DNA from 3 places in the Desulfofundulus sp. TPOSR genome. Region 2 is predicted to be linked to each of the others. Evidence: riboswitches for the same ligand, from Rfam matches in the RefSeq annotation. Region 2 holds a riboswitch; each other region holds the start of a gene.
The links. A riboswitch is a leader RNA that binds a small molecule or an ion and turns the genes downstream of it on or off. The one in region 2 is predicted to bind cobalamin.
Positions count from the first base shown of each region.

Region 1 (6,727 bases), on a different contig from region 2:
GTAACGGCTGTGCCTCGTCGCTGTCTTTGCAGTTAACAGGGCGGTTTTTACTCCAGCAGCACGAGGCCCACCCGGGGGCAGGGTTCTCCCGGTTCCCGGGCCGGGGTTAGATTCAGGCCGTTGTTGCGTGCCGTCTGGAACACATCTATACCGCAGGCCTCCAGGGAAGGGCGGGCCTCCCCGGGACGGCGGCACGCCCCCCCGGTATTGCATTCCTCACACAGGCCGCACGGCCCCGCCCCCAGCCCGAAGGCCCTGTAATAACCGGCCCGGAAGGCAAGGTGCTCCAGGTGGGCTGCCAGGTAGCGCACCAGCCAGGATGTCGGGGCCAGAAAGAGAATGCCCGTACGGTAACAGTCCAGCACTTTTTCCGTCTCCTCGGGCCGGGGGCTGAAGGGAGGGCAGGTAAGGCTCCTGCCGTAGCCGGGGCAGCCGTACTGGCATTTCCAGCGCACCCAGGGGGCCACGGCCACCGTTTTGACATCTATTACCCTGGTTTCCGTTGTTCCGGCTTCCCGGGCCACCCGGCAGAGATGCTCCACCAGGTCATCCAGGGCCACGGCTTCAGCCGGCCCGGCAACGGGCCCGCCCCTGTTGTTAAAAGTTCCTGTCACGGGCTCCTCCTCCCTTCTATTTGTCATTCCATTTTCTCCCTTTTAACAGCCCGCTGCCCGGGGTCAGGGGGTGGTAAGTCACATCCACAAAACCGGCGTCCTCCAGCCAGCTGCCCATTTCCTGAACGCTATACACCCGGCCGGTAAGGGTGCCCACCAGCATGTTCAGGTCAAAGAGGGCGGCTTCCAGGGAGGGCTCTTCAGCCAGGACGTAATCGTGGATCACCACCTGCCCGCCCGGGCGCAGGGCCCGGAAGACCCGGTCCATGATTTGTCGGTTGGTGGCAGCGTCATAAATGTGCACCACATTGGAGGCCAGCACCAGGTCGTAAACCCCTTCACCCAGTTCGTCCCTGGTGAAATCCCCGGCACATAGCTCCACCCGCTCCATCATCCCCGCCGCTTCTATCAATTCCCGGGTGATCTTCAGGGTGGGGGCCAGGTCCAGGATGGTGGCCCGTGCCCGGGGCTCTTTCTTCAACAGGGCAACGGTATACACCCCGGGCCCGCCGCCCAAATCCAGTATGCGTTCACAACCGCTTAAATCCAGGGCGGCAGCCAGCTGCTCCGCCTTGAGCCGGGCCTGGTCCCGCATGGCCAGGATGTAGTCCCGCAGGCGCTCTTCATAGTTCGCCCGTTCCACGGCCTCAAAACCCACCGGGCGGCCGGTGCGCACGGCCTCGCCCAGCCGGGACCAACCCTCGGCCAGGTTGGCAAAGTGGTGCACCGCATGGCCCAGGTAGGCGTCCCTTCCCCGCACCAGGTGGCGGCCGGCCAGGGGAGCGTTGCGGTAAAACTCGCCCTCCCTTTCCACCAGCCCCAGGCCCTCCAGGGCAACCAGCAGGCGGGCGGTGGCTTCCGGGTGGGTGCCCAGGGCCGCGGCCACCCGGGCGGGAGTTTGGGCGCCCCGGGCCAGGATGTCGAAAAGGCCCAGGTCCACGGCCGTAAAAAGCACCTGAGCCGCCCAGTGGCCGCGGCAGATGTCCATTATATACCAGCCACTGGGGGAAAAACGCGTTTCACCGGTATACATCCGCCTGGCACCTCCGGTAGAACCGGCAGCAGCCGCAGCAGCCAGCAGGGTTCTTAACTTCACCGGTATACAAGTACCTGTCACCTCAAAGATGCCATGTTATAACCGCCGGAACCTGCGGTCGTCCCCCGCCGCCCCCGTTGAGGACCGCTGCCCGTACCTCTTTGGTTCTGCAACGGTTTTTTGAATAACCGGGCGGGTCACTGCTGAAAATACTCCGAGACCAACCGCAGGGCGCATTCATCCCCGCAGGCGCTGCAAGGTTCCCCTTTTTCTTTCTCAAGGTAACAGCGCACCAGGGCCGGGTCGATAGCCAGGCCGGCCACGGCCTCCCGGTCCAGGGAAGCCCGGGCCCGGGCCATTTTTAAATCCCACTCCCAGGCGCCTTTTACACCTTTGGCAATGTCGGCAGCGTGGGCGGCAATGCGGGCGGCCATCACCCCCACGCGCACGTCCTCTTCCGTGGGCAGGCCCAGGTGCTCCGCCGGCGTGACGTAGCAGATGAAGTCCGCCCCGGAAGCCCCGGCCAGGGCGCCGCCGATGGCCGCGGTGATGTGGTCGTACCCCGGAGCCACATCAATGGCCAGGGTGCCCAGAACAAAATAGGGAGCCTGGTGGCAGAGCTGCTTTTGCAAAAGCATGGTGGTTTCCACGTGATGGATGGGCACGTGCCCCGGCCCTTCCACCATCACCTGCACCCCCTTTTCCCTGGCCCGGGCCACCAGCTCCCCGGCCACCAGCAGGCCCTGGATCTGGGCGCCGTCCAGGGAATCGGCAATGCACCCGGGGCGGATGGCATCGCCCAGGCTCAAGGTTACGTCGTACTCCCGCAGGATGTCCAGCACCCGGTCGAACTCCTCATAAAGGGGATTTTCCTTCCTGTTGTGCAGCATCCAGCCGGTGAGGAAGGCACCGCCCCGGCTGACAATATCCGTCACCCGGCCGGTTTTCTGGAGGCGCTCGACCACTTCAAAATTCAGGGCGCAGTGAATGGCCATGAAATCAATGCCCGCGGCCGCCTGCTTTTCTATGGCTTCAAACATCTCCTCCGGGGTCATGGCCACAATGCCGCCCCTCTTCTCGATGGCCTCAATGCCCGCCTGGTAGATGGGCACGCTTCCCACGGGAACCGTGGCCCTTTCCAGGCTAACGCGGCGCATGCCGTCGATGTCCCCCCCGGTGGAGAGATCCATAATGGCATCAGCCCCGGCGGAAATGGCCACTTCGATCTTGCGGGCCTCCATTTCCGGGTCGTCCCGGTCGCTGGAGGTGCCAATGAGGGCATTTACCTTGGTCCGCAGGCCCCGCCCGATGGCGCAGGGCCGGATTCCTTTCCGCAACCTGTTTTTCGGGATGACGATGGTACCGGCGGCCACCCCGGCCCGGATAAATTCCGGGTCCACTCCCTCCTGCCGGGCCACCTCCTCCATCTCCGGCGTAATAAAGCCCTTCCTGGCTGCCAGTAACTGGGTCATAACCTAACACACCCCCTGCTCTTTGCCCAGATATTCCCCTACCACCTGCATGGCGCAGTACCTGCCGCACATGGCACATGTCCGGTGTGAGCCGCGGCTGCGCTCCCGGCGAAGGGCACCGGCCCGGCCGGGGTCGAGGGCCAGTTCGATTTGCCTGTCCCAGTCCAGGGCCTTGCGTGCCCGGGACATTTCCAGGTCCCACTGCGCCGACCGGGGCTCCCTGGCCACGTCGGCTGCATGGGCGGCAATACGGGCGGCAACGACCCCTTCCCGCACCTGTTCCACATCGGGCAGTCCCAGGTGCTCCGCGGCGGTGACATAACAGAGAAATTCCGCCCCGGCCCAGGCCGCAAGGGCCCCGCCGATGGCCGCCGTAATATGGTCGTATCCCGGAGCGATGTCCGTAACCACCGGGCCGAAGACAAAATAGGGCGCCCCGTGGCAGAGCTGCTTTTCCAGTTGCACGGTGGCCTTCAGGTGCCCCAGGGGGACGTGCCCCGGCCCTTTAACCATCACCTGCACCTGCTGTTGCCGGGCCCGGGCCACCAGTTCCCCCAGCACCACCAGTTCCTGCACCTGGGCCGCGTCCAGGGAATCGGCCAGGCAGCCGGGGCGCCACCCGTCGGCCAGGCTCAAGGTAACATCGTAGCGGCGGCAGATCTCCAGCAGCCGGTCGAAATGCTCGTATAGGGGATTCTCCTGCTGATTGTAAATCATCCAGCCCATTAAGTGGCTGCCCCCGTGACTGACCAGGTAATCGACCCGGCGGTGTTTCTTTGCCGCCCGCAGGGTCTGCCAGGTGGTGGCGCAGTGCAGGGCCAGAAAATCCACCCCGTCGGCGGCCTGCCGCTCGATCACCTCGAACATCTCGTCCACCTTCATTTTGACCGCCGCCCCGTACTTCTCCCGGGCCTCGGCCAGGGCCTGGTACACGGGCAGGGTGCCCACGGGCGTGGTCGTTGCCGCCAGTACGGCCCGCCGGGCGCCGTCAATATCCCCGCACACGCTCAAATCCATGATGGCGTCAGTCCCGGCCTCCACGGCGGCACGCACCTTGGCCACCTCGCCCTCGATGGTGTCCCCTTCCCCCGCCAGGCCCACACTGGCGCTTACCTTCACGGCAAGGCCCGTTCCGATGCCCACGGGATCGATGTTCTTTCTCATGCGGTTGCGGGGTATGACGATGGTGCCTTCCGCCACTCCCCGGCGGACGAACTCCGGATCCACCCCCTCCCGCCCGGCCACCCTTTTCATTTCCGGGGTAATCTCCCCGGCCAGGGCCCTGGCCATTTGCGTCGGCATTTTCGACCCACCTCCATGGAAGTAAAATAAAAAGTCCCCAGCCCAAACTTTACCCGGCTGAGGACTTTACCATCATCCTCCGCGCACGGCCGCCCTTTCTCGCGAGGGCGGCCATCCCTCAAACAGGCAGGTCTCCTGGCTAACGGATCATCGCTATTTATCCAGGCCTTCCCGGCCAGCACTCAGCCGTGACAGCGCTTGATCATGCCGTTTTCACTGCTGAACAAGCGTGCCATTGGATGCAACAGCTCACCAGTGAGTGCTGGGCCAGTGACCGGGATCAGCTCCCCGACTACAGTGGCGGGACCGCGCCGTTTCCGGGTGGTATGCCACCCGTCCGGACTTCCCTATTCTCCCCCTGCGGGGCACCTGTTTGACTATTCAGTTATTGTTTATATGGGATTCTACCACACCGGCCCGGCAACGTCAAGCAAAATTTGGAACGGTTATTTTATTTTTTGACTACCGGGTTGGCCAGCCGGCCGATGCCGGATACAACCACCTCTACCGTGTCCCCCGGCTGCACCGGCCCCACCCCCGCAGGCGTACCGGTAAGGATGACATCGCCGGGCAAAAGGGTCATGATGCGGGAGATAAAGCTGACCAGCCGGTATACCGGAAAGATCAGCTGGGACGTGGAGGAATGTTGTTTTCGCTCCCCGTTGAGGTAGAGCGAAACTTCCCTGTCCCCCGGGTCAACGCCGGTGACGATGTAGGGACCCAGGGGCAGGAAGGTATCAAACGACTTGGCCCGGGTCCACTGCCCGTCCTTTTTCTGGAGGTCCCGGGCGGTAACGTCGTTGGCACAGGTATAGCCCAGTATGTACTCATCCGCTTCTTCTTCCCTCACCTGCCGCGCCTTTTTCCCGATCACCACCGCCAGCTCGGCCTCGTAGTCCACCTGATGGCTCATGGCCGGGTAAACAATGGGTTCCCCGGGGCCGATCACGGCGGTGGACGGCTTCAGGAACAGGACCGGTTCCTCCGGCAGGGCCATACCCAGCTCCAGGGCGTGGTCCCGGTAATTGAGCCCCACACACACCGCCTTGGTGGGCAGGCAGGGAGCCAGCAGGTCCAGCTCCGGCAGGGCGAACTGCCGCCCGGATACCGGTTCCAAAGATTGAAAGGGATCGGCCACCGGTAGAACCGTGTCACCCTCAACTATGCCGTAGAAAATTTCTCCCCTGTGATGAAAACGGCCAATACGCACAAAAAACACCCCTGTTCTGCCGGATGAGATTTCAATGCCATTATTTTAACAGAAGGATTGTCCCCGGTAAAACAGTTGGATACCCAGGAATGGCCGTGCAATAGCGAAAAATACTAGCCCCGAATTTGCCCTCCAGTACCGCCGGTGAAAAGGAAAAGCCCCGCCGGCGCGGGGCCGAGGAGCGCTCGATAAGTTAATAAGTTAAGTGCCTGGCACCAGCCTGACTACTGGAGGGACTTATTGATGCCTTCCCCGATGATGGCCCGCGCCTCTTCCAGGGTGTTGGCGGCAAACAATTCCTCCATGATGCCGTCCAGCACTTCCAGGCTGGTCATCTCCCGGACTTTCTCCTGCAGGCCGGCGGATGCATCGCCGAACCTCCTCCTGAGGTATTTGCAGATGGCATCCTGTGCTTTCTCAACCTTGCCCCTCGCCTCGCCTTCGGCCTTCCCTCTCAATACGCCTTCCATCACAGCTTGCCTCTTCATCTCATCCAGTGCCCGTTCTATGTTGGTGATCATCTTTTCCACCTCCCGGGGATCGTTTTCCTCCAGCACGCGTTCCACCTCTTCTCGCAGGTGTACCGGCAATTTGCGCTTGATGACGTTCTTCAGCCACACCGTCACCTGACGAAACTGCTCCGGAGTCATCCCTTTCAGTACGCCGGCGAGCTTCCTGAGCCGGACTACCAGCTCCAGGGGATTCACGGTCTGGTCCAGGTAAAACACGCTGGACACCACGTTGGCCGCCCGGTACAGATCCTCTTCGCTGTACCGGACGACGTCGAAAAGGATGTAGGAGAAGTCCAGCAGGTAACCGGGGAACCGCTCGTGCCCCGCCTGGTATTCCCTGAAGCTCCTGCAGGCCGTCCAGCTTCTCCTGCCGTTGTAGAGGACGGCGGGAACGATGGCCGGCAGCCTGAATCCCTTGCGCCTCCGCTCCTTCTCCGGCGTGTTGTTGTAAATGTCCCGCCATATCTCCACCATGTACAGCAGCAGCCGGAAGGGCATCAGGTAGTCCACCGTTGACTGCAGCTCCAGCAGAACGTAGAATATCACGTCGTTACCTTTTGCCCTCAGCCGGTAGATAATAT
Region 1 covers NZ_JAAOEF010000001.1:1,083,000-1,089,726, forward strand. Annotated here, with positions in the region: gene G7K71_RS05420 (DUF2284 domain-containing protein) at 48-614, opposite strand; gene G7K71_RS05425 (methyltransferase) at 631-1,710, opposite strand; gene bzaB (B12 lower ligand biosynthesis ThiC-like protein BzaB) at 1,848-3,122, opposite strand; gene thiC (phosphomethylpyrimidine synthase ThiC) at 3,126-4,424, opposite strand; cobalamin riboswitch at 4,532-4,812, opposite strand; gene G7K71_RS05440 (fumarylacetoacetate hydrolase family protein) at 4,876-5,634, opposite strand; gene G7K71_RS05445 (Rpn family recombination-promoting nuclease/putative transposase) at 5,859-6,727, opposite strand, start outside.
Region 1: it holds a riboswitch for cobalamin, as region 2 does, so the genes downstream of both, thiC (phosphomethylpyrimidine synthase ThiC) here and G7K71_RS16045 (energy-coupling factor ABC transporter permease) in region 2, are expected to answer to the same signal.

Region 2 (6,727 bases):
TCCGCTGAGCTACAGGCGCATCTAAATAGCTGCATATGTTATTATATCAAAACCACAAAAAAAAGCAATAGTAAATTCTTTTGTTTACATAATATGAGCCATACGGCACCCTTTACGGCAAATCCAGCTGGCCTATAATTGATTTTAGCGTCCGGGCGGAATGATGTAAGGCTTCTTCTTCCTGGGGAGCCAGGGGCACGGCCAGCACCCGGGCCCTGCCCGTCCGGTTTACAATGGAAGGGAGGCTGAGACAAACGCCGGTGATCCCGTATTCGCCATCCACCAGGCCGGATACTGTAAGGATGGAGTTTTCATCCCTTAAAATGCTTTCGCAAATTCGTTTCACCGCCAGGCCAATGGCATAATAAGTGGCTCCCTTGCGGGCGATAACCTCGTAGGCGGCCTCCCTTACCCGCCGGGTGATTTCCCCGGGATCAAGGCAGGGAACACCACGCCAGCAGCAGAATTCCTGCACCGGCATGCCGGCAATGTTGGCCAGGCTCCACAGGGGTACTTCCGTGTCTCCATGTTCGCCTACCACATAGGCGTGAATGTTCCGGGGTTCCACCTGGCAGTACTGGCTGAGCAGGTAGCGGAACCGGGAGCTGTCCAGGACCGTGCCGGAACCGATCACCCGGTTGGGAGGCAGGTTGGTCAAACGCAACGCCGCGTAGGTAAGAATGTCCACCGGGTTGGTTACCATTAAGAACACCCCGTGCTCCTCAAGGGGCAGGAGGCGGACAAGAACATCCTTCAGGATGGCAAAATTACGCTGCACCAGGTCCAGGCGCGTTTCGCCGGGCTTCTGGTTGACCCCGGCGCAAAAGATGACGATGTCGGCATCGCGGCAGTCCTCATATTCGCCGGCGTAAATGCGAATGGGTTTGATGAACGAAGCACCGTGGGCCAGGTCCATGGCCTCTCCCTCGGCCCGCTCCCGGTTGATATCCACCAGCACCAGTTCGCTGACCAGGCCGCTCATCATGACCGCGTAGGCGGTGGCGGACCCGACCGCACCAACACCCACCACTGCTATTTTGCGCTTGTCATTTACGGGCATCCGTTTCCCCTCCCCCCTTATTCTCCCCCCTTCCAGAAAAAAATTATCCCCAATTTTTTGGGGAGCATTTACTTCATCCACTCATAGCCGGTATCGCCAGGGCCTATATTATTTTCTCCCCACACTGCATGATGCACATTCCGGGCGCATTTTTTCCCGGGGGAAAAGATGTACTAAAGCAGGCTTCCCTGAACCGGAAACCCTTTGCATATAGTCAAAAAGCTGTTCCTTCGTGCGGGGCAAGGGTAAACCGTCAGGCAGCCATCCCCTGCGGCTCAGCTGCTCATGGATCTCCACCAGCCAGGGGCGGGTTAAATCACTCTGTTTCAAAAGCCGCTCATCGCGAAAAACCTCTTCGGGCAAACCTTCCCCCACCACGGCGCCGCGGCTCATCACAAACACATAATCGGCCCAGGAATAGGCCAGGTCCACATCGTGGGTGGCGAGGATTACCGTGGTACCCTGCCGGTTGATGCGTTCAAAAAGTTCCATTACCTGACCGGCGTGCAGCGGGTCCAGGCCGGCTGTAGGTTCGTCACAGATCAACACCTGTGGCTCCATAGCCAGGACGCCGGCAAGGCAAACCCGTTTTTTCTGACCGTAGCTCAACAGGTGGGTGGGCTTATCCTTTAAGTCAGTGATCTCCGTAGCCGCCATGGCCGCTTCCACCCGGCGGAACACTTCTTCTCTGGACAGGCCCAGGTTTAACGGGCCAAAGGCAATTTCCTGAATGACACTGGCAGAAAAAAGCTGCGTATCGGGATCCTGGAAAACAATTCCCACGTTTTTGCGCAGCTGCATCAGCGAGCGGTGGTCGTAACGCACCAGCTGGCCGGCAAAAAGCACCTGGCCCCGCCCGGGACGCAAAATACCGTTAAAATGAAGAAAAATGGTGGTTTTACCCGCCCCGTTGGAACCCAGCACCGCCACTTTAGATCCCCTGGCAATGGCCATGGTTGCTCCCCGTAAGGCGGGAGTTCCATCCGGGTAGTTAAAATGAACATCACGGGCCTCGAGAATGAACTCTTTCACAAGGGCCACCTCCAGGTCACCAGGGCGAGCACCACTAAAAGCACGTCCACCAGGGCGATCAAAGCCAGGTTTTTCTTCGACAGGGGGAAAGGCCTCTCCAGAACCCGGATTTCCCCCGTATAACCCCTGGCCATCAGGGTGGTAAACAGGGCCTGGGACCGGTAATATGACTTTATAAACAGATTGGACACCAGCTGCCCGAGGGAGTTGTACGCCGTTTTTAAACTGGCGTACCCCCAGCGGGATGACTGGGAAACATACATTTTTTCCGCCGTATCCATGATCACGAAAATAAACCGGTAAATGAGGCCCATCAATTCAATAAACACTGCCGGGACCCTCAACCGGCGCAGTACGGAAATAATCTCCACCACCGGTGTGGTCAGGGACAAAAAATAAAGGCAGGAAACGGCCCCCAGGGATTTAACCAGCAGGAAGCCGGCCCGCTGGAGGCCGGGTACGGTCACTCCCACGGTAAACCCGTAAAATGTCAGCCCGTGCACCGCCGGATCGGGTACCCGGGATACGGTCAGGGCCACGGTCAGTGCACCGGCCAACAAAAAACCAAGGGGGACACACAGGAGTTTAACGTAAATACGGGCGGGAATGCCGGCACGCAGGATTACCGTGGCCGCCATGAGCAGCATAACCAGAAGGGGCACCAGGATGCCGGGGGCGGCCATGCAGATGATCATGGTGATCAGGGCATAGGCAACTTTTTCCCCCGGATGTACACGGCGCAGGTTATTGCTGTAGGCATATTGATCTACTTGGAACACCCGTACCGCTCCCTCATATGAGTACGTTTACTCTTGCCGCTCCGCCAGGGATTTTTTACGCCCCCGCCAGTAACCTATGTAATAGCCAATGAACCCCGCACCCAGAGCTGCCTGCAGGGCAAAGAGCAGGCTTTCAATTTCCCCGCTGGGAGGTTCCCAGAGGGATTCAAACCATGGCTGGTAACCGGGATTGAGTTCTCCGATTAATTCCTCCGCCTTCCCGTCGGCTCCGCCAAAATCCGCATGTTTATTGACTGCCAGCGGGAAAACCGCCAGTGCCAGAACAATCAAAATTAACACCATGTTTTTGGTGGTAAGACTCATGTTTTACACCTCCCGGGATACGACCCGTAATTCTTCCAGCTGCTGCCAGTTATGAGCTACCAGGAAGTTGAAAATTACCACGGTTAAGAGCCCTTCACTAATGGCCAGGGGCACCTGGGTAAAGGCAAAGACAACAAGAAATTCAACCAGAGACTGGACCACTCCCCCCACCGGGGCGGGAAAGGCTACCGCCAGCTGTATGGCCGTGGTGACATAGGTAGCCAGATCAGCCAGGGAAGCGGCCAGGAAAACCGTCAACCACCGGGGCAGGCCAAGCCGCTGCCCGGCCCGGAAGAGTCCGTAGGCCACCAGGGGCCCCACCACAGCCATGGAGAAGGTATTGGCCCCCAGGGTGGTTAAACCACCGTGGGCCAGCAGCAACGCTTGAAAAAGCAGGACAATACAGCCCAGTACACTCATCACCGCAGGTCCGAAAAGCATGGCCCCCAGGCCTACACCGGTGGGATGGGAACAGCTGCCGCTAACGGAAGGTAGTTTTAAGGCCGAAAGCACAAACGCAAAGGCACCGGCCAGACCCAGCAGCATCTTTGTTCCCGGGCTGGCCTTGACCACCTTTTGAATGGAAAGGATGCCAACAATAAGAAAGGGCAAGCTCAAGACATACCAGAAAACACACCATCCCACAGGCAGGAAACCTTCCATTATATGCATGGCCCAGGCATTTTGCTGCGGGAAAATCATAAAGTAGGTGAACAATAAAAGCAGGGCAAGGATTCTTAAATGCACACACATGACCCCCTTTGGGAAAAAATACTCTTCAAAAACAAATCCCCCCGACCTCCACGGGGGGATAAACGCCTGTAGTCCGGGAACAAAAGGACTAGCCCCACCGCCTTTCCCGGTGTCGGGTAACAAGAAGTTGAATAGGCACGTCCTTTCTGCCGTCAGATCATCACCCTTTCAAGTTTTCCCCTTCCTTTGAAAGAGCTCCCCCGGCATTGGACCACACAGGTCGTTTTTAAGCTCTATCCCTCGGGATAAAGCACCTATTCTTAAAAATTGTCGGCTGAAAGTAAACAACCCCTGTCCGCAACGGGCACAGGGGAAAGACGGCTTACAAGCGGCTTCACCTCCCCATGGACCGTAGGTACGAGCGGTGAATTGGAACGGGCAGGTTTCCTGGCTCATGGATCACTGCCCCACCACGCCTTCCCAGCCCCGCACTCAGCCCTGCTTATTTCCGTTCTCCCTCACTTTATCTTTATCATCAGCTAACCTCAATCACAGCAGAATCAAATTAACTGAGTGCTGGACCAGTGGCTTTGTGTGGCGGACTCCCCATTCACAGTGGCGGCACCGCGTCAGATTTTCACTGACTTCCCTCTATCCCTGCCCTTTCCGGCAGGGAGCACCCGTCCACTTTATTCAATTGCCTAAATTATAGCACAACAGGTATACGCTGTCCAGAAGGATTGCCCGGAAAATAAAAAGTCCCCGCGCAAATAACGCGGGGGCTTTTCAATGTTCGTTTTACCTTACATTGGAGGCATGCCGCCGCCCATGCCGGTATCCTTTTCCTTTTCCGGCTTTTCCGCCACCAGGGTTTCAGTGGTCAGAATCATAGCGGCAATGGAAGCGGCATTCTGCAGGGCGGACCGGGTAACCTTGGCCGGGTCCACAATACCGGCTTCAATCATGTTCACATACTCGCCGGTCAGGGCGTTGAAGCCCATACCATCGGGCAGGGCCTTGACCTTCTCCACCACCACGGAACCTTCCGCACCGGCATTGTTGGCAATTTGCCGCAGCGGTTCTTCCAAAGCCCGGCGCACAATGTCCACACCGGTTTTTTCATCCAGGCTGGCGGTTTCAATATTGTCCAAAGCCTTGATGGCTGCCACATAGGCCACACCGCCACCGGAAACAATACCTTCCTCCACGGCAGCCCGGGTGGCGTTCAGGGCGTCCTCAATGCGCAGCTTCTTCTCCTTCATTTCAGTTTCAGTGGCTGCGCCAACCTGGATGACCGCTACGCCGCCGGCCAGCTTGGCCAGACGCTCCTGCAGCTTCTCCCGGTCAAAGTCGGAGGTAGTTTCTTCGATTTGCTTCTTGATGGAGGCGATCCGGGCATTAATCTTGTCCTGGGAACCGGCACCGCCGACAATAATGGTTTCTTCCTTCTTCACCCGTACCTTGGAGGCCCGACCGAGCATGTCGATGGTGGCCTTGTCCAGCTTGAGGCCCAGCTCTTCGCTGATTACGGTACCGCCGGTAAGAATGGCGATATCCTCCAGCATAGCCTTGCGCCGGTCACCAAAGCCAGGAGCCTTGACGGCCACGCAGGACAGAGTGCCGCGCAGCTTGTTCAGCACCAGGGTAGCCAGAGCCTCACCTTCCACATCCTCGGCAATGATCAACAGCGGTTTGCCCGCCTGCACGATCCTTTCCAGAATGGGCAGCAGGTCGGCCACGGCGCTGATCTTCCGGTCGGTAATGAGGATGTAGGGATCGTTGAGGGTGGCCTCCATCTTCTCGGTATCGGTGATCATGTACGGGGATATGTAACCCCGGTCGAAATTCATCCCTTCCACCACTTCCAGGGTGGTGCCGATACCCTTGGATTCCTCGACGGTAATTACACCGTCCTTGCCCACCTTTTCCATGGCTTCAGAGATCAATTCGCCGATGGACGGGTCGTTGGCCGAAATGGAAGCTACCTGAGCAATGGCAGCCTTGCTTTCCACCGGTTTGGCGGCTGCCTTGATGGCCTCTACGGCTTTATCTACCGCCTTTTCAATGCCCCGCTTGATAATCATCGGGTTGGCGCCGGCAGCCACGTTCTTCAAACCTTCCCGGACAATGGCCTGAGCCAGTACAGTAGCAGTGGTGGTACCATCGCCGGCCACATCGTTGGTCTTGGTGGCTACTTCTTTAACCAGCTGGGCACCCATATTTTCAAAGGGATCGGTCAATTCAATTTCCCGGGCAATGGTCACACCGTCGTTGGTGATCATGGGAGAACCAAACTTCTTCTCCAGCACCACGTTGCGGCCCTTTGGTCCCAGTGTAACCCGTACCGCTTCAGCCAGGGCATTGACGCCCCTTTCCAGGGCACGGCGCGCGTCTTCCCGGAAAATAATCTCTTTACCAGCCAATTTCCTCGACCTCCTTAGATATTTTGATCACGCGTTCCAGAGCACCGGTTACTTTTACTTTTCAATAACCCCAAGGATGTCAGCTTCACGCATGATCAGATACTCTTCATCATCTATCTTGACCTCGTTGCCGGCATATTTGGAGAACAAAACCCTGTCCCCCACCTTGAGATCAATAGGTACACGGGTACCATTTTCCAGCAGGCGGCCAGGACCTACCGCCACCACTTCCCCCTCCTGGGGCTTCTCCTTGGCGGTTTCAGGCAGCACAATGCCCCCCTTGGTCTTCTCCTCGCTGGGCAGCGGCTTGACAACCACCCGTTCACCTAATGGCCTAATCTTCACCTAAAACCCCTCCTTTAAGATAAGAGATTGGTTTCCTCTATTGTTAGCACTCATTTAAACCGAGTGCTAAT
Region 2 covers NZ_JAAOEF010000004.1:57,684-64,410, forward strand. Annotated here, with positions in the region: tRNA gene G7K71_RS16020 (tRNA-Arg) at 1-19, opposite strand, end outside; gene G7K71_RS16025 (L-lactate dehydrogenase) at 113-1,060, opposite strand; gene G7K71_RS16030 (energy-coupling factor ABC transporter ATP-binding protein) at 1,169-2,092, opposite strand; gene cbiQ (cobalt ECF transporter T component CbiQ) at 2,089-2,871, opposite strand; gene G7K71_RS16040 (energy-coupling factor ABC transporter substrate-binding protein) at 2,899-3,195, opposite strand; gene G7K71_RS16045 (energy-coupling factor ABC transporter permease) at 3,199-3,942, opposite strand; cobalamin riboswitch at 4,308-4,587, opposite strand; gene groL (chaperonin GroEL) at 4,692-6,311, opposite strand; gene groES (co-chaperone GroES) at 6,366-6,656, opposite strand.

Region 3 (6,727 bases), on a different contig from region 2:
GGCGGCAATAATCATGGACAGGGTGGCAAAAAATACGGCTCCCAGTATGACCACACCGGCTGCTGCTAACAGGAGGGCCGGGTGCCAGTGCAGGGGTATGCCGGTTATGGCCGCAAGCAGAAAAATAATGGTTACCTGGCTTAGGGCACGTACTCCGGCCGCCAGAGCCTTGCCCAGCACCAGCGCCAACCGGGGTATGGGCATGGCCAGAAACTTTTGCAATATACCCATATCTCTTTCCCAGATAGTCGAAAGACCAAAGAAGATGGCTGTAAACATCACCGACTGCGAGAGGATGCCGGGGGTCATATAAGTCTGGTAAGTTACCCCGCCTGTGTCAAATGCGCGCACCTTGCTGAAAGCCTGGCCGAAAATCAGCAGCCAGAGCACAGGCTGTACGGCCCGGGTGAACAGCTCGGTCGGTTCGTGGCGCAGCTTACGCAGTTCCATTTCAATAATGACCAGCATGTCTGTTAGTGCCTGCAGCACTGTGCTGCCTGATTTTGCCGCCGGTTCAACCGAGGCGGCGACTGATGTGGCGAACCTGTCTGATTCCACGAAAATCTCCCCCCGCATCCAAAAAATTACCGGTAAAATAAGTAAATACATCATCCATGGAAGCATCGGGGTTACCCACCAGTGCCTTTAATTCCTCCGGCGTGCCGGTAACCACCATTTCGCCACGATTAAGTATGCCGATTCGATTACAGACTGTATCGGCCTCTTCCATATAGTGAGTGGTGAGCAGAATGGCCATCCGGGAAGCCCGGCGTAGTTTCGCGAGTATTTCCCAGACTCCCCTGCGGGCCACCGGGTCCAGCCCCACCGTGGGCTCATCCAGGAAAAGCACGCGCGGGTAATGGAGTACCGCCTGGCCGATTTCCAGCCGCCGCACCATACCGCCGGAATAGGTGCGCACCAGCCGGCCGGCGGCATCTTCCAGTTGCATGAAATGCAGCAGGTCGGCAATACGCCTTTCTCTTTCTCTTCCTTTTAAACCGAGCAGTTTGGCAAAAATCATCATGTTTTCATAACCGGTGAGTGCCCCATCCACCGACAGGGCCTGGGGCACATAACCAATACATTGCCGTACCCGGGCCGCCTGCCGGCGCACATCGTAACCGCAGACCGTTGCCCGGCCGCTATCAGGCAGTAACAGGGTGGTCAACATGCGTACAATGGTTGTCTTACCCGCTCCGTTTGGCCCCAGCAGGCCAAAAACCTCCCCGGCTGCAATGTTAAAAGAAACACCTTTTACCGCGGTGTGTTTGCCGAAGGATTTTTTCAGTTGTTCAACCTCGACAATTACCTCCACCGGACACCGCTCCTTCTTTCATCTGCCCCAGCACTTTCTCCAGCAGGCTGTAAAGCTGGCGTCTTTCCTCCCCGTCGAGCGGTTCAAAAAGGGCTGATAAAACCCGGTGCCTTTCCTGCCGCCAGGCGTGAAATACTGCCTGCCCGTGCTCGGTGAGATACACAGTTACCACCCGCTCGTCTTCCGTTCCTCGTTTTCTGCATACCAGACCATCCCGCTCCAGTCTCTTGACAGTGATGGTCACTGCGCTTGAGCCGGTACCCATGCGAACGGCGATGTCTTTGATCCGCTGTGGTCCAAACCGGTGCAGGATGTGCAAAACCCAGTACTGTTCAGGTGTAATCTTACCCTGTTTTACCGGGTGTGACGTCAAACGCCAGCAACGCCAGATTTGCCAGAGCGCATCGGCAATTTTTTCAGTGAGCAACTGCTCGTTATTATTCATCACATCACCTGTCTTTCCAAGTAAAATATACCATCAAAAAATTTGATGGTCAACATGTTTCACATTTAAAACTATTCATTTGGCTGCCCGGTCCGGCCGGTTTTAAAGTTCTCGAATGAGGGAGATTGTGAGCCTGCACAGTATCAATCACAAGGGGTTGAGAAAATTTAAACAAGGAGGAGGAATTTGGGGAAGCAAAGCGAATCTTTACAGAAGCGGCTGAAGCCGTTGATTATTGTAATAACTTTACCGGCGCCGTGAAGGCGTATAGCTGTTGCGAACGGGCTGCACGGAAATTTTGATAATGTCCATTTTAAGGCCATGAAGGCCCTTTAGTGCCTCGTCGAAACGAGGTGTGGGTTTTCATGGCTTTTGTGTTTCATTTCTTCAGGTACGATTAATGAAAGGAGTGTTTTCTGATGACCGATTGGGAAAAAGTAATAGCCTTTCACGGGCATCCATGTTGTTTGCTGGCCATCGGGTACCGGGCAACAAAAGTTGCTTTGGAAAAACTGGGTGCTGGTGTTCCCGGGCACGACCTGGTGGCCGTGGTGGAAAACCGTACCTGTGCCGCTGACGCAGTACAGGTGATGTCGGGTTGCACCTTTGGTAAGAGGAACTTCGTCTACAGGGACAACGGCAAATACGTCTTTACCTTTGCCTGCATGGGAGAGCGGCAAGCTTTGCGGGTAAGCTTAAAGGCAGGGGTGCTGAGCAGGGAAGGTGATGATTTTGTAACCCTCATGGAAAAGGTGGCTAACGGCGTAGCTACAGAAGAGGAGCGGGAGGAGTTTTACCACCGCCAGGAACCCCTGATGAAGTACATCCTGGAAGGCCCGGCGGAAGAAATTTTTGAAATGCAATTTGTAGATTCAGAAATACGTCTTCCCGAGCTCTGCCTGGAGATGATAACCTGCAGCCGCTGCGGCGAAGAAATGATGAAGGATCATGCCTTTTTACAGGAGGGACGTCCGGTCTGTAAGGATTGCTCAGTATAGCTTACGGGAGGCCTGAACAATTCTTTAACGTAGGACCATAAGATGGTAGTTAAGTTTCTGCTTATTTGTTGGTGCGCCCGCTTGGGAGAAGGAGTCGTGAAAAGATCGCCTCCAATGATTTCATAACGCCTGTCTTCAGGCAAAAGCAGGTAATCTTCGTAGGTGAACTTGAGGTGCTCAGGGATGGAGGACATTAAATCACCTCCAGGGCGAGTGTTTTTAAAATTAAGGAATGTTAGCAAATTGGTCCTCTCATTAAAAGTATACCACTTAAACCAAGGGAGGAGTTCTTCATGTTGAAGGTAGTGCAGGGTCACGAAATTTGGGTTCTGCCCGAGGGAAGTCATGGTCACGAAGGACATGAAACCCGGTGCCGGATTTTTTACGGGCACGCCATGCGTCCGGACGGCCTGGCGGATCTGGCGCACCTTTCAGCTTGGGTTTTGGCTCCCGGCGGGGAGAAGCTTCCCTTAAAAGTGGAGCCGGGAGATGACCGGTTTCACCTGGTGGCGTTTACGCCCGACCGGGATGGGTTCTGGCCCGTGACGGTGGAGAACGACGTCGGGCCGGTGGCGGTTACCGCGGACGGTTTTTACCGCCGGGGGACGCGTAAAGACTACCCAGATGCCCGGGAAGTGGGCTACTACTACCAGTATGCCAAGACATACGTGCAGGTGGGGCATTTCTGTGCCACCTGCGGCCCGGTGGTGCAGCCACCGGAAATCATCAACCTGGCCCACGACCTCGAACTGATTCTTACCCCCGGTGCTTACCGGGTGGGGGACGAAGTAATTCTGGAAGTTCTTTACCGCGGCCGGCCTTTACCGGGGACAGAAGTGAAGGCGACCTGGAGCCTGCGGGAAGAAGATGACTGGGGGCTAAGCGCAAAAACTGATGATGCAGGACGGGTGAAGTTTATCTTGAGCAATCCCGGGCACTGGCTTTTTTACACCCGGGTTGCCGACGAAACCCTGGGCCGGGAAGGCGAGTACGACAAAAAGGTGTACAGCGCCACGCTGAGCCTTTTTGGTGTACGGTGAACCCGTTTGGAAGGATTTATTGACAAGTGATGAAGCAATTAATTGACATATGATAAGTGGTATGTTATAACAAAACCAAAAAAAGGAGTGATTTGGAAGGTGAATGTACTCATTGTAAGTTGTGGTTCCTACGTATCCCAGGGTTATGGCTGTCCCGGCGAGTGGAAGTGTTTTAAAGCCGCCCGGGACCTGGAGGGTAATTTCAAGGATTACGATGCTGTAAATGTGGTGGGTTTCCTGGCCTGTGAATGTCCAGGGAGATCATTGATTCCAAACATCGGTTGTGTTAAGAAGAATGTAGATTTTGATGTTATCCACCTTTCTACCTGTATGGTTAACGCCTGGCCGGCCTGTCCCTACAGGGATGTGGACGAGCTTGCCAAAAAGATTACGGAAAAGTTTGGGGTAAAGGTAGTCAAGGGAACTCATGATTACGCATAGCTGACGTTTAAAAGAGAACCGGATAGTTCTCTTTTTATGGGAAAGGGGAAATCTTCAAAAGCCCCGGGCATCCAATCCGGCTTTCGCCTGCTTAACGATAGCGGTTCCTGGAAAAAGGTAACGGCTCAAAGAAATGGATTTTCATCGTAGAAACTTGATTTCGGTGGACCCGTTGTTAATGCAACGGGCTGAGTTTGCGGGTCTTTATATCATCCTTTTTAGAACTGAAATAATGCGTAACGGGGTGTCCTGCTTCCCTGATGGGGGCAGGCTGAAAAGGGAAGCCGGTGCAAATCCGGCGCGGTCCCGCCACTGTGAGGGGGAAGGGACCCACATAATGTCACTGTCCAGCACTCAGTAAGATTGTTTTCAGCTTTGATAGAAATTGGTTACTGCTAAGATCAAGGTTACGGCTGAGGGAACCATAGCATGGCTGAGTGTTGGATGGGAAGACGTGGAGTTCCGATGAACCCGAGCCAGGAGACCTGCCCCGTTCATTAAGCCATGCTGCCTACGCGGATAGGGAGGTGGTAGGTCTGATTTTCCATGCCCCCGCTTTATGCGTAGCGGGGGTTTTTGATTGCCCGTTTTTGATTGCCAGAAGGAACCCCGGCATTGTATCTGGCCGGACGGGCGGAAATTTCCGGGTGGAAAAGAAGTTTCTTGATGAGGTGTTAAATATGCCGGAAGAAGTCAGGGTGGCTTTAATTCATGCGGCCATCAAGTGGAAAGATAAGGAACATAACCTGCGGCGGTTGCTGGCCTTAAATGAAGAGGCTGCTGCCGGTGGTGCCCGGATCATTGTAAATCCCGAGTTGGCCACCACGGGTTATGCCTTTGAAAGCAGAAGAGACATTTCCCTCTTTGTGGAGACCGTTCCCGGCCCGACCACGGAATTGTTCGGTGCCCTGGCCTGCCGGTACGGGGTCTATATCTGCCTGGGGCTGCCGGAAGTGGATTTAAAATCGGGTATTTATTATAACACCGCAGTGCTCATAGGCCCCGACGGCCGGGTAATGGGTGAGCATCGAAAGCTGGCCCCTGCGTTTAAGGAAAATCTCTGGGCGGCCAGGGGTAACCTGCCCGTGCTGGTGGCAGAAACCTGCTTTGGTAGAGTGGGTGTGCTCATCTGTGCCGATACATACTGGTACAAGGCGGCGCGAATGGCTGCCCTGAAAGGTGCCCGGGTGCTGCTGATCCCGGCCAACTGGCCGCCCCATCACTACCCGCCGGAAGTTTTCTGGCGTGCCCGGGCTCTGGAAAACGGAGTTTATGTACTGGCCTGTAACCGTACGGGTCAGGATAAGACGATGAACTGTAATGCCTCACAATCGTTTATCATTGGCCCCGACGGCAGCGTTTTAAAGGAAGTACAGTCTGCGCATGACACCATCCTTTATGGCACGTTGCCTTTAAAAAACGGAAGATTTTTTACCTCCGGGGCCGGTGTCCTGCTGGGCGACAGGCGGCCGGAATTCTATGCCGGTATAACGCTGGATACCTTTTCCCAATTTGAACCGGAGGCGCTGCTGGGGTTGTCCGCAGGTAAGGAGTTTGCCGTAGCCACTGTTCAGTTTGCTCCACGGGCTGGAGAGCTGGAGAGAAATACCCGGCGCATTTTATCATTCCTGGACCAGGCCGCAGATCTGGCCGCCCGCAGGAGGATGAAGCTCGACCTGGTTGTTTTTCCGGAACTTGCTGTAACAGGGGCCATATCTCAACCGTCACAGGCAGGAGAACTGGCCGAACCGGTTCCCGGCCCTATTACCGTGGAGGTTGTCCGAAAGGCAGAAAAGCTGGATCTGTATGTGGTGATGGGGGTGTTGGAAAGGGAAGACGGTCAACTGTTTAACACCGCCGTGTTGATCGGTCCGGCGGGGTTACTGGGAAAATACAGAAAGATACACCTGAGTCCGTTCGACAGGGAATGGGCTCGTCCCGGGCAGGAAGATTTTCGTTTTTTTGACCTCCCCTTTGGCAGGGTGGGCCTTTTACTGGGGCATGACCTGTTTTTTCCGGAAAGCCTGGAGAGTCTGGCCAAACAGGGGGTGGATGTGCTCTGCGTTCCCGCCCTCTGGAATGATGAAAAAAGCCAGTTTATCTGGGAAGCCAGGATAGCCGAACAAATGCACCTGGTGGTGGCCAACCAGTGGGGGTCCAGTGGCTCTTTTTGTGCTCTGGGCGGCAGCTTAATTTACAGTTATTCCCGGTACTCTGAAAGGCGCGTGCGGATGGTGTCTCCTGTTAATGAGGACAGGATCAACATTATGCTTTTAAACCCGCAGGAAACCAGGCAGAAGAAGTTCCTGGAAGAAGTGGATTATGACCTCCTCCTGACACATTACAAGCTTTTTTAGACAAATAGAAAACCAGGGTGGTGTAGCCCTGCCGGTATTCCTGTATGCGACCGGAAACGATGAGCTGGGTAGCCGGGGGATAGCGCTGGAAGCCTTCGTAAATGGCGGTTATACGGTAAATGAAGCACCCT
Region 3 covers NZ_JAAOEF010000003.1:156,860-163,586, forward strand. Annotated here, with positions in the region: gene G7K71_RS11540 (ABC transporter permease) at 1-558, opposite strand, end outside; gene G7K71_RS11545 (ATP-binding cassette domain-containing protein) at 515-1,315, opposite strand; gene G7K71_RS11550 (MarR family winged helix-turn-helix transcriptional regulator) at 1,293-1,760, opposite strand; gene G7K71_RS11555 (FmdE family protein) at 2,180-2,758, shown strand; gene G7K71_RS11565 (DUF4198 domain-containing protein) at 3,052-3,798, shown strand; gene G7K71_RS11570 (CGGC domain-containing protein) at 3,898-4,239, shown strand; cobalamin riboswitch at 4,465-4,747, shown strand; gene G7K71_RS11575 (carbon-nitrogen hydrolase family protein) at 4,887-6,596, shown strand.
Region 3: it holds a riboswitch for cobalamin, as region 2 does, so the genes downstream of both, G7K71_RS11575 (carbon-nitrogen hydrolase family protein) here and G7K71_RS16045 (energy-coupling factor ABC transporter permease) in region 2, are expected to answer to the same signal.